One region of the Pseudomonas sp. GW821-FHT09H03 genome, then DNA from elsewhere that is predicted to be linked to it. Evidence: riboswitches for the same ligand, from Rfam matches in the RefSeq annotation. Region 1 holds a riboswitch; each other region holds the start of a gene.

Evidence for each region. A riboswitch is a leader RNA that binds a small molecule or an ion and turns the genes downstream of it on or off. The one in region 1 is predicted to bind cobalamin.
Region 2: another riboswitch for cobalamin. It lies ahead of cobO (cob(I)yrinic acid a,c-diamide adenosyltransferase); the one in region 1 lies ahead of cobW (cobalamin biosynthesis protein CobW).
Region 3: another riboswitch for cobalamin. It lies ahead of AC07OG_RS07965 (ABC transporter substrate-binding protein); the one in region 1 lies ahead of cobW (cobalamin biosynthesis protein CobW).

The regions. Positions count from the first base shown of each region.
Region 1 is NZ_JBWKOF010000005.1:239,460-242,731, forward strand. It holds gene AC07OG_RS09325 (CbtA family protein) at 1-613, opposite strand, end outside; gene AC07OG_RS09330 (CbtB domain-containing protein) at 625-816, opposite strand; cobalamin riboswitch at 935-1,159, opposite strand; cobalamin riboswitch at 1,353-1,565, shown strand; gene cobW (cobalamin biosynthesis protein CobW) at 1,669-2,736, shown strand; gene cobN (cobaltochelatase subunit CobN) at 2,740-3,272, shown strand, end outside.
Region 2 is NZ_JBWKOF010000013.1:69,616-72,887, reverse strand. It holds gene AC07OG_RS19010 (cobyrinic acid a,c-diamide synthase CobB) at 1-984, opposite strand, end outside; gene cobO (cob(I)yrinic acid a,c-diamide adenosyltransferase) at 981-1,592, opposite strand; cobalamin riboswitch at 1,674-1,908, opposite strand; gene AC07OG_RS19000 (hypothetical protein) at 2,062-2,646, shown strand; gene AC07OG_RS18995 (PQQ-dependent sugar dehydrogenase) at 2,714-3,272, shown strand, end outside.
Region 3 is NZ_JBWKOF010000004.1:292,726-295,997, reverse strand. It holds gene AC07OG_RS07970 (FecCD family ABC transporter permease) at 1-620, opposite strand, end outside; gene AC07OG_RS07965 (ABC transporter substrate-binding protein) at 629-1,636, opposite strand; cobalamin riboswitch at 1,779-1,973, opposite strand; gene AC07OG_RS07960 (acetyltransferase domain-containing protein) at 2,006-3,178, opposite strand.

The DNA.
Region 1 (3,272 bases):
CGATTTTGAATTGTGTCTCCAGCGCCTCTGGAGCGAGCATCGAATGCACTTCAGGTTGCGGCGCACCAATCAAATGGGGAACGGCGAGAGTGGCGACACCCAGGGCTTTCATCAGCCAGTGACGGCCGAAAACGATAAGGGCGATACCGACAGCCGTGCAAGCCGCGGTGCCGATCCACCAGAGCTGACGTTGCGCCAGGTCGGCCGCCGCGGTGCCCGGCAGTTCCGGTGGCAGGCCGAGGGTTGGCGCGAGCACGAAAGTCGCATAGCCGGCCAGGCCCCAGAGCAGACCCTGGGAAGTCCTGGTCGGAGCGCGCAAGGTATACAGGCCGGCCAGCATCAGGGCGAAGCCGACGGCCACCACCAGATTTCCCCCAGTGGTCGACAGCACGCGCTGCCAGCCGTCTTGCGGCTCCCAGGCTTCGGCGTCGTGGGTGTGGGCGGCGTTGGCGCCCCCTGCGTGTTCATGGACTTCAACGGCGGCCGGCTCGGTTATTTCGTAGGTCTCGGCCTGCAATATCAACGGGGCCACCCAGAAGCTTTGCAAGAGGGTCAGCAGCAGGGCGGCCAGAAGCCCGGTGAAACCTGCGGTTTGCGCGATACGCTTGATCATGTCGGCAGCTCTCAATGGCACGGAAAGGCAGAGCTGTGGCGGGTATCGTGAGCGGCGTTGTGCACCGCTTCGATGTGCGAGAAGCCGGCGAAGTAAACAAGGGACGCACCCAGGATCGACGCGCAGACGGCGGCGGTCAGACGCTGGGTCAGGGTCGTGGTGGTGCTGGCGGTGCTGTGGCCGGTGCTGCTGATGATCGACATGGCGTTTCCCTTTGTTCTGTCAGCGGGAACAAGAACGCATGCAGAGCCCTGCACGAGCGAGCGCGCAGAAGTTCAAACAGCGCCCGCCCACCGCGGGTTGTTGTTCAGAGACCGTACTGGTCACTTTGTGTTGCGGGCCGGTCTCCGGGCTCACGAGGGGCGCAGGCATCGCCTGAACCTGCAAGCATCACCTTCCCACGCCATATCGGCACAGTGGATCTGACGCTTCACTCGCTTACCGTTGCGGGGGCAGCACCGGACTGACATGGCTTTGGAGTAAAGCACATGATTCACCGGTTTCCCGTTTCACCCTGTGAAGGGCACCCGTAACAAGCGTCTAGGAGAGCATGGGCGGGGGTTGGGCGTCAATTGGCAAACGTTCTCATCGCAAACCGTGTCGCACCCTTCGCGAGCAAGCCCGCTCCCACATTTGACTGTATTTCCCTGACAGAACTCGGCCGAATGTGGGAGCGGGCTTGCTCGCGAAGGCGACGCCGCAATATCAATGTGAACATTGACCCGCCCCCGCACGATGCGTAGCCTTGCGCTTTCGAGGTTCTTCGGCGTTTGCCGAAGCTAAGAAGGGAACGCGGTCAATGCCGCGGCTGCCCCCGCAACTGTGAACGGTGATGTTCGTTGCCACGCCACTGCAGGCTCTCCATGAGGCCGGCGGGAAGGCGCAGCGAATGCCAGGTCGCCAAGACCGGCACACCGTCAGCCAGGAGACCTGCCTCGATACAGATTCTGACTTTCAACCGGGCGGGGTGATCCGGTGGCGAATTCTTCCAGGCACGCGCGTGCGCGTTGCCGGTCGTCGTCCCGTATGCCCGCCACCTTGCCAAAGGGCATCCGATGAAAACACTGGCCAAACTCCCCGTCACCATCGTCACCGGCTTCCTCGGCTCGGGTAAAACCACACTGCTGCGGCACATGCTCGACAATGCCCAGGGCCGCCGTATCGCGGTGATCGTCAACGAGTTCGGCGAACTGGGTATCGATGGTGAAATCCTCAAGCAGTGCTCAATCGGTTGCACCGAAGAAGAAGCCAACGGTCGTGTCTATGAGCTGGCCAACGGCTGCCTGTGCTGCACGGTCCAGGAAGAATTCTTCCCGGTGATGCGTGAACTGGTCGCCCGCCGTGGTGACCTCGACCATATCCTCATCGAGACCTCGGGCCTGGCTTTGCCCAAACCCCTGGTGCAAGCCTTCCAGTGGCCGGAAATTCGTAGTGCCTGCACGGTAGACGCGGTCATCACCGTGGTCGACAGCCCGGCCGTCGCCGCCGGCACCTTCGCCGCATTCCCCGATCAGGTCGACGCCCAGCGAAAACTCGATCCGAACCTGGACCATGAGTCGCCGCTGCACGAGCTATTTGCCGATCAACTGGCCAGCGCCGACCTGGTGATCCTCAACAAGGCCGATCTCATCCGCCCTGAAGATCTGGCCCGCGTGCGCCTGGAAGTCGCCGAAGAACTGCCGCCAGCGGTAAAAATCATTGAAGCCAGCAGCGGTCGCCTGCCGCTGGACGTGCTGATCGGCCTTGGCGTCGGCTCCGAAGAGCACATCGACAGCCGTCACAGTCACCATGACCATCATCACGATGGCGATGATCATGATGACCACGATCACGACGCTTTCGACTCCATTTCCATTGAACTGCCGCAAGCCGACGAAAGCCTGTTGCTGGATGCGCTGACCCAACTGGTGGTCCAGCACGGCATCCTGCGAGTCAAGGGCTTCGCCGCGATCCCGAACAAACCGATGCGCCTGCTGATCCAGGGCGTGGGCACTCGCTTCGACAAGCACTTCGACCGCCAATGGGGCGCCGAAGAAGCGCGGGTCACCCGTCTGGTGCTGATCGGCCAGGAACTCGACGCCGCTCAACTCGAAGCGCAACTGCGCGCCGCACTCAGCGTGTAAGCCATGCACCTGCTCAGGACCCAGCCCGGCGGCTTCGTGTCGGAGGACAACATTGCCGACCTTGGACAAACCCCCGCCGAACTGGTGATCCTGTGCAGCGGCGATTCCAGCCTGGCGTTGCTCGCCGAAGCGGCGCAGCAGTTGCCCGACGACTACCCGAGCGTGCGCCTGGCCAATCCGATGCAGGTACAGAACCATGCCTCGGTCGACTTGTATGTCGACCAAGTGCTGCGCCACGCCAAGGTGATTCTGATTTCACTGCATGGCGGCATCGCCTATTGGCGCTACGGTGTCGAGCGTCTGGTCGAACTGTCACAGCGCGGCGTGCAGTTGATCCTGGTGCCGGGCGATGACCGTCCGGACCCGGAGTTGAGCGACCTGAGCACGGTGCTTCCTGAAGATCGCGAGCGGCTCTGGCATTTCCTGCGCCAGGGTGGCATGGCCAATGCGCTGGACCTGTTTCGCTGCCTGGCCAATCGATGGCTTGCGCGTGATTATTCATGGTCGCAGCCTCAGGTACTGCCGCGCACGGCGAT
Region 2 (3,272 bases), on a different contig from region 1:
CAGGTAAAGCATGCCGCCACACTCGGCCAATAGCGGTTTACCAGCTGCATGGTGGGCGCGGATCGCCGCCAGCATCGACGTGTTCCGCGACAGCGCCACGTGATGCAATTCCGGATAACCGCCCGGCAGATACAAACTGTCCGCCTCAGGCAAACCACTGTCGCGGATCGGCGAAAAGAATGACAACTCGGCGCCCATCGCGCGCAGCAGATCCAGGCTCGCGCCGTAGGTGAAGGCAAAGGCTTCATCACGGGCGATGGCAATGCGCACGCCGGCCAGTAACGGTTCGACTTCAAGCACATCGGGAGTCGCAAACTCTACCGCCGGTGGCAGCGCTACTTCGCAACTGCTGGCCAGGGCGTCGGCCGCGGCATCGAGACGCAAGTCGAGATCGTTCAATTCACTGGCCTGGACAAGTCCCAGGTGCCGGCTCGGCAACTCGATCCCGGTCTCACGGGACAAGGCACCATACCAGCGCAACCCTTCGGTGAGGCTGCCTTCGAGCAATTGCGCGTGACGCTGGGTGCCCACGCGGTTGGCCAGCACTCCGGCAAACGGCAAGTCCGGTTGATAACGCGCCAGACCCAGGGCCAGCGCGCCAAACGACTGCGCCATGGCGGTGCCATCGATGACACCCAACACTGGCACACCAAAATGCCGGGCCAGATCGGCACTGGACGGCGTGCCATCGAACAGGCCCATGACCCCTTCGATAAGGATCAGGTCGGCCTCGCCGGCGGCTTCCCACAACAGGCGACGACTGTCCTGTTCACCGACCATCCACATGTCCAGTTGATACACCGGCGCACCGCTGGCGCGTTCGAGGATCATCGGATCGAGAAAGTCGGGTCCGCACTTGAACACCCGCACCTTGCGTCCTTGATTGCGATGCAAGCGGGCCAGCGCGGCGGTGACGGTGGTCTTGCCCTGACCGGAAGCCGGCGCGGCAATCAGCACCGCCGGACAATGACGGGATTGCTTCACAGCTCGACGCCTTTCTGCGCCTTGATCCCGGCCTGGAAGGCGTGCTTGATCATGCCCATTTCGGTGACGGTGTCGGCCAGCTCGATCATTTCCGCTTTCGCGGCGCGGCCGGTAACCACCACGTGTTGCATGGGCGGACGGGCCTGCAGGTCGCTGAGCACCAGATCGAGGTCGAGGTAGCCGTGCTTGAGGGCGATATTCAATTCATCGAGTACTACCAGGCCTATGGCAGGGTCACGCAGCAGCTCGCGGCAAACCTGCCACGCCGCTTGCGCGGCGGCGATGTCGCGCTGGCGGTCCTGGGTTTCCCAGGTGAACCCCTCGCCCATCACATGAAAGCGCACCTGCTCGGGGAAACGCCGGAAGAACAGTTCTTCTCCGGTGCTGTTGCGTCCCTTGATGAACTGCACCACGCCGCATTGCATGCCATGGCCCATGGCGCGCGCGAGCATGCCGAAAGCCGAACTACTCTTGCCTTTGCCGTTGCCGGTCAACACCAGCAACAGGCCGCATTCATTCGGGGAATTGGCGATGCGTTCGTCGATCACGGCTTTTTTGCGCTGCATGCGCGCCAGGTGACGTTCGTCACGATCGGGGGTATCAGTCATGGGGGAGCTCTCCGTTGAGTCTGGATAACGGCGGGCAGGCACAAGAATAGGTGGCAACAAGCCTGGCATCGCCCACCGTGATGCCACTGGATGAATCAGGCCGGTCTCCGGGCTCATGAGCGGCTTTGCGCCAGGCTGCGCGCCTTCCCATGTCGACAATGGACACAGTGGCTCAAGGCGCAGCTTTCACTCATTTACCGTTGCGGGGGCAGCGCCGGGATTGTGGGCTTTCGAACCCATCGAAGGCTCACTCACCGGCTTCCCTGTTTCACTCTGTCGACCCAAGCCACAGAGCACCTGAAACAAGCCGCGAAGGTTAGAGGGTTGGGGGTGGAGCGTCAATTAAAGCCGGGACGCTGGAGAGCAATTAAGTGCGCTGATCAATAATCCGACAGCGATCTTGTGCCTTGGCCCCAGCAGTGATATCAAAGCGCCATAAATTTACTACACAATAACAAGGGTGAACCCCATGCAAGGCATGATCATCAGCAATCCGAAGCTGGAATTCCTGCGCCCGGCGCTGGAACGCTGGTTCGACTGCATCGACCGTTACAACGCCATACGCGGCGACGGTGAAACGCCGTACTGGCACGACGAAAAGGCCAATCTTGGATTGCTCTCCGTGGCAGCCTGGATGGCCGAAATGGTCACCCTGCAACAGACGCAAACCCGCAAACAGACCGAAGAAGGCGAACGCAACAGCCGCGCCGATCTGTTTCTCGCGACACCCGACACCCGTGCCTACATCCAGACCAGCCAGCGCTGGCCACGGGTCAACAGCCTCAATGTGACTCAGGCATTGCTCGACGTCACCAGCGATGCCAGGCGCCTGAGTCATGCCAGCGAGCTGAAACTGGGCTGCCTGTTCGTCGCCCCGCACAAAGCCCAGCAGGGTGCCACGCCGGAAGAGCTGCAGGACATGGTCGACGACCTGCAAAAGGAGCATACCTGCGCCGTGGCTTGGTACTTCCCCTACGCCTATCGCAAGTTGCGCAACGAGGCCGGCAACTACCACCCCGGGATTGCCGTGCTTTTCAAAGAAGCTCGCACCTGAGGCGTTGAACCTTCGCGCGATAACGCTTCTCTATGATTAGAAGAAGGTATTCATAGGGAAGCCCAGCATGCGCACCTCCCAGCTCTTTGTCATGATTACGCTCGTCGGTGGGCTCGCCGCCTGCGGTGAAAGCGCCAGCCTGAAAGTCGCCGACGGCACCGGGCCGTCCCCCCAGCTCCCGCAACCCAACAAAACCCTGCTGCCGACGATGAACATAGCGCCGGCAACAGGCTGGCCGCAGGGCGCGAAACCGGTCGCCGCGACAGGAACTCAAGTGGCGGCGTTCGCCGAAAACCTGGACCACCCTAGATGGCTGTACGTGCTGCCCAACGGCGACATTCTGGTGGCGGAAACCAATGCGCCACCCAAACCCGATGATGGCAAGGGCGTTAAAGGCTGGGTAATGAAGAAGGTCATGGGTCGCGCGGGTGCTGGCGTACCGAGCCCGAATCGAATCACATTGTTGCGCGACAAGGACCACGACGGCGTTGCCGAAACCCGCACAGTGTTCCTGCAAAACCTCAACTCGCCGTTTGGCATGACCCTGGTCGGCAACGACCTGTACGTGGCCGACACCGACCGCCTGCTGCGTTTTCACTATGAAACCGGCGATACGGTGATCAAGG
Region 3 (3,272 bases), on a different contig from region 1:
AGACCGGCCATGGCAGCGGGAACGGCCAGCCACACCGAAGGCCAGCGCACACCACTGAGGTTGCCCAGCAACCAGAACATGATGCCGCGTGCCTGTTCGGAGCTGGCCGACTTGGTGATCAAAAATGCAGTCAGCGCATTGAACAGCTGCGAACCGGCAATCCCCGCCAGGATGATCTGACCGGTACTGCCAGGGACACCGCTGGCGCGCCCCAGTAAAACCACGACAGCAAAGGCAGCAACGGCTCCGGCAAACGCCCCGACCGACATCGAAATGGCTCCGGCACCGATACCGAGTAACGCCACCAGAACGGCCCCCGTCGAAGCGCCCGCGGAAATGCCGAGCAGATAGGGATCGGCCAACGGGTTGCGCAACAGCGATTGCAGGATCACCCCGCAGGTCGCCAGGCCCGCACCGCAAGCTCCTGCGACCAACGCGCGGGTCAGGCGGTAGTTCCAGACGATGCCTTCGTCGATGGGGTCGAGAACATAGCCGGCATTCCACAGTTTGTTGGCCAGCACCTGGAGTACCACGCCGGGTTCGATGCTTGTTTCACCGATAGCGACACCGGCAACCACGCTTAAAAGCAGGGCCACCAACGCCAGCAGGGTACGAATCAGCGCTGCAGTCATTTTGGCAGGTCGTAGCTGTTGATGGCCGTTGCCAGGGCTTGCAGCCCATCGAACATTCTCAGGCTGGCCTGCATGGCCATGGCGTCGAGGATGATGATGCGGTTGTTTTTTACCGCGTCCATGTTGCGGGTTACCGGATCGCTGTGCAGGAATGCCAGCTTCTTTTGGTAGTCGTCAGCGGGGAAACGACGGCGATCCATGCGGGCGATGACCAGGAAAGTCGGGTTGGCTTTTGCGATGGTTTCCCAACCGACCGTTGGCCACTCTTCGTCGGACTGCACCACATTGCGCACACCCAGCGTTTTGAGCATGAAGTCTGGAATGCCTTTGTGACCGGCGACATAGGGGTCGATATCCAGACTGGCACTGGAAAACCACACCAGTGCACTGGTGTGGTTCTTGTCTTGCACTGCGGCAACGGACCTGGCCAGACTGGCCTTGAGTTGCGCGTTCAACTGTTGGCCACGGGCCTGAACATCGAAAATCCTGGCCAGCTCAGTGATGCTTTTGTAGATGCTTTGCACACGAAACGGCGCCAGGCGAGTGCCGTCGGCACCGACCAGGTTGTCCTTGGATTCGCAATCCGAGGGCATGAGGTAAGTGGCGATTCCCAGTTCGTGAAACTGCTCGCGGGTAGCGACTGCGCCTTGCGGGCCGACCATCCACTCCAGCTCGACAGCGACCAGTTCCGGTCGTTTGCCGATCACCGACTCGAAACTCGGCTCGTTATCCGCCAGGCGTTCGATCTTGTCGTTTTGCCCCTTGTACTTATCCAGCACATCGTTGAACCACAGAGAAGTGCCGGCCAGTTTGTCACCCAGCCCGAGGGCAAAGAGCATTTCGGTGCCGGCCTGGCCGATCGTGACGGTTCGAGCCGGTGCGTGTGGGAAGGTCAGCGTGGCACCGCAGTTCTCGACCGTCAGCGGATATTCAGTAGGCGCGGCACAGACCAGCGAGCAAAGACCCAGGCCAGCGAATAGGGTGACAAAGCGGGGCAACAGCATGATGCATCTACATTTGAACCGTACACGGAGCAAGGGTGCACGGTCTGGAAACACATCATCGAACGCTGCCAAAAAGCAGGGCAGGGCGATCACCTGAGTGACGCGCGCGCAAGGATGTCCTTCCCGGACACCCCGCCGGTCAGTGATTGTTACTTGGCCGGCAGGTCTCCTGACTGATGCGTCATCGCATGCTCCAGCCTTCCCGGGGTTCAATCCCAGTGGCAGTTCAGGAGCACGCTCAGCACCTACAGTTGCGGGGGCAGTTCCGTTTGATGCGTTGCACGCATCACGGATTCCCTATTAATCCCATTTGGAAACCGGCGGCGGCATGTTAGTCGATCATGCCGCCCGAGGCGAACCCTCTCTGGATCAGAAGTATTTGAGCCAGCCGATATCACGACGGCGGGCCTTCACGGCGGCAAACCAGCGCACAGGCAGATACAGCGCGGCGGCCAGCAGCACCGCCGTCAGCCACACCGAAAAAATGCTATCGAAACCGAAGTAGTCGCTCTGGTTCAGACCGAACAACGCGACGCTGGTCAGATAGAGCACCTTCAGCACATAAAGGTGCAGCAGGTAGAAGAACATCGGCGCCGCACCAAACACCGCCAAAGCGCTGATCCACTGGCGTTGCCGAGCCCGCTCGAAGCCAAGAAGCAGCAACAGGCCCACCCCGAGTGTCAGCGCAAGGAACAGCAGAGAAGGTGGGTACTTAGTGATGTTGAAGAAGCTCATGAGGGTCTGTGTGGTGGTTTCATGCACCCTCCATTGCGCCTCGCCATACCCGTTGACCAGGCGCAGTGCGACAAAGCCCAAAAGCGCGCCGGCACCCCCCAGCAACAGATGGCGTTGACGCAGGCGGGCAGAGGCTGAATGCGCGAACCAGGGGCCGATGCAATAACCCAGGGCGATGACACCGATCCACGGCAGCACAGGGTAGGAGCTGCGCAGGCGCAGGCCGTCAGAGAACTCGATCCAGCCGCGATCATGCAAAATGGCCCACGGCAGGTGCATGGCTGATCCGACCGGGAAGTGCAGCGGATCGAGCAGGTTGTGCCCGGCGACGATGACCGCACCCACAACCCACAGAATCGGCCGCGGCAGCCAGACCAGCGCAGCAAGGGCAAGCATGCTCACGCCAATCGCCCAGATCACCTGCAGGTAAATCACATGGGGCGGGAACTGGAAGGTCCAGGCGAAATTCACCAGCGTGAACTCCAGCAGAACCAGGAACAGGCCACGCTTGAAGAGGAACATCGACACCGCGTTCCGGCCCTGGTGCTTTTCGCCGTACAGGTAAGCGGACAGTCCGGTGAGCAGCACGAACACCGGCGCACATAAATGGGCGAGGGTGCGGCTGAAAAACAACGTCGGCTCGGTGGTGTCGATGGCCATCGGGTCAGCCACCTGGCGGTGCAGAAAGAACGTCTCGCGTACGTGATCCAGCAGCATGAACAGGATCACCAAACCCCTGAGGGCATCGATGGACATCAGGCGTTGACTGGCGCGGGTGGCGGGTGGGGTTTGATAAAGGGTTGTCATTGAAAGCCGCAGGCAAGGGGGGGATAGCGCTGCCAGTTAACGGCCGGCAGTCAATATAATGTTATTATATAACATAAAATAATCCGAAGGCGAC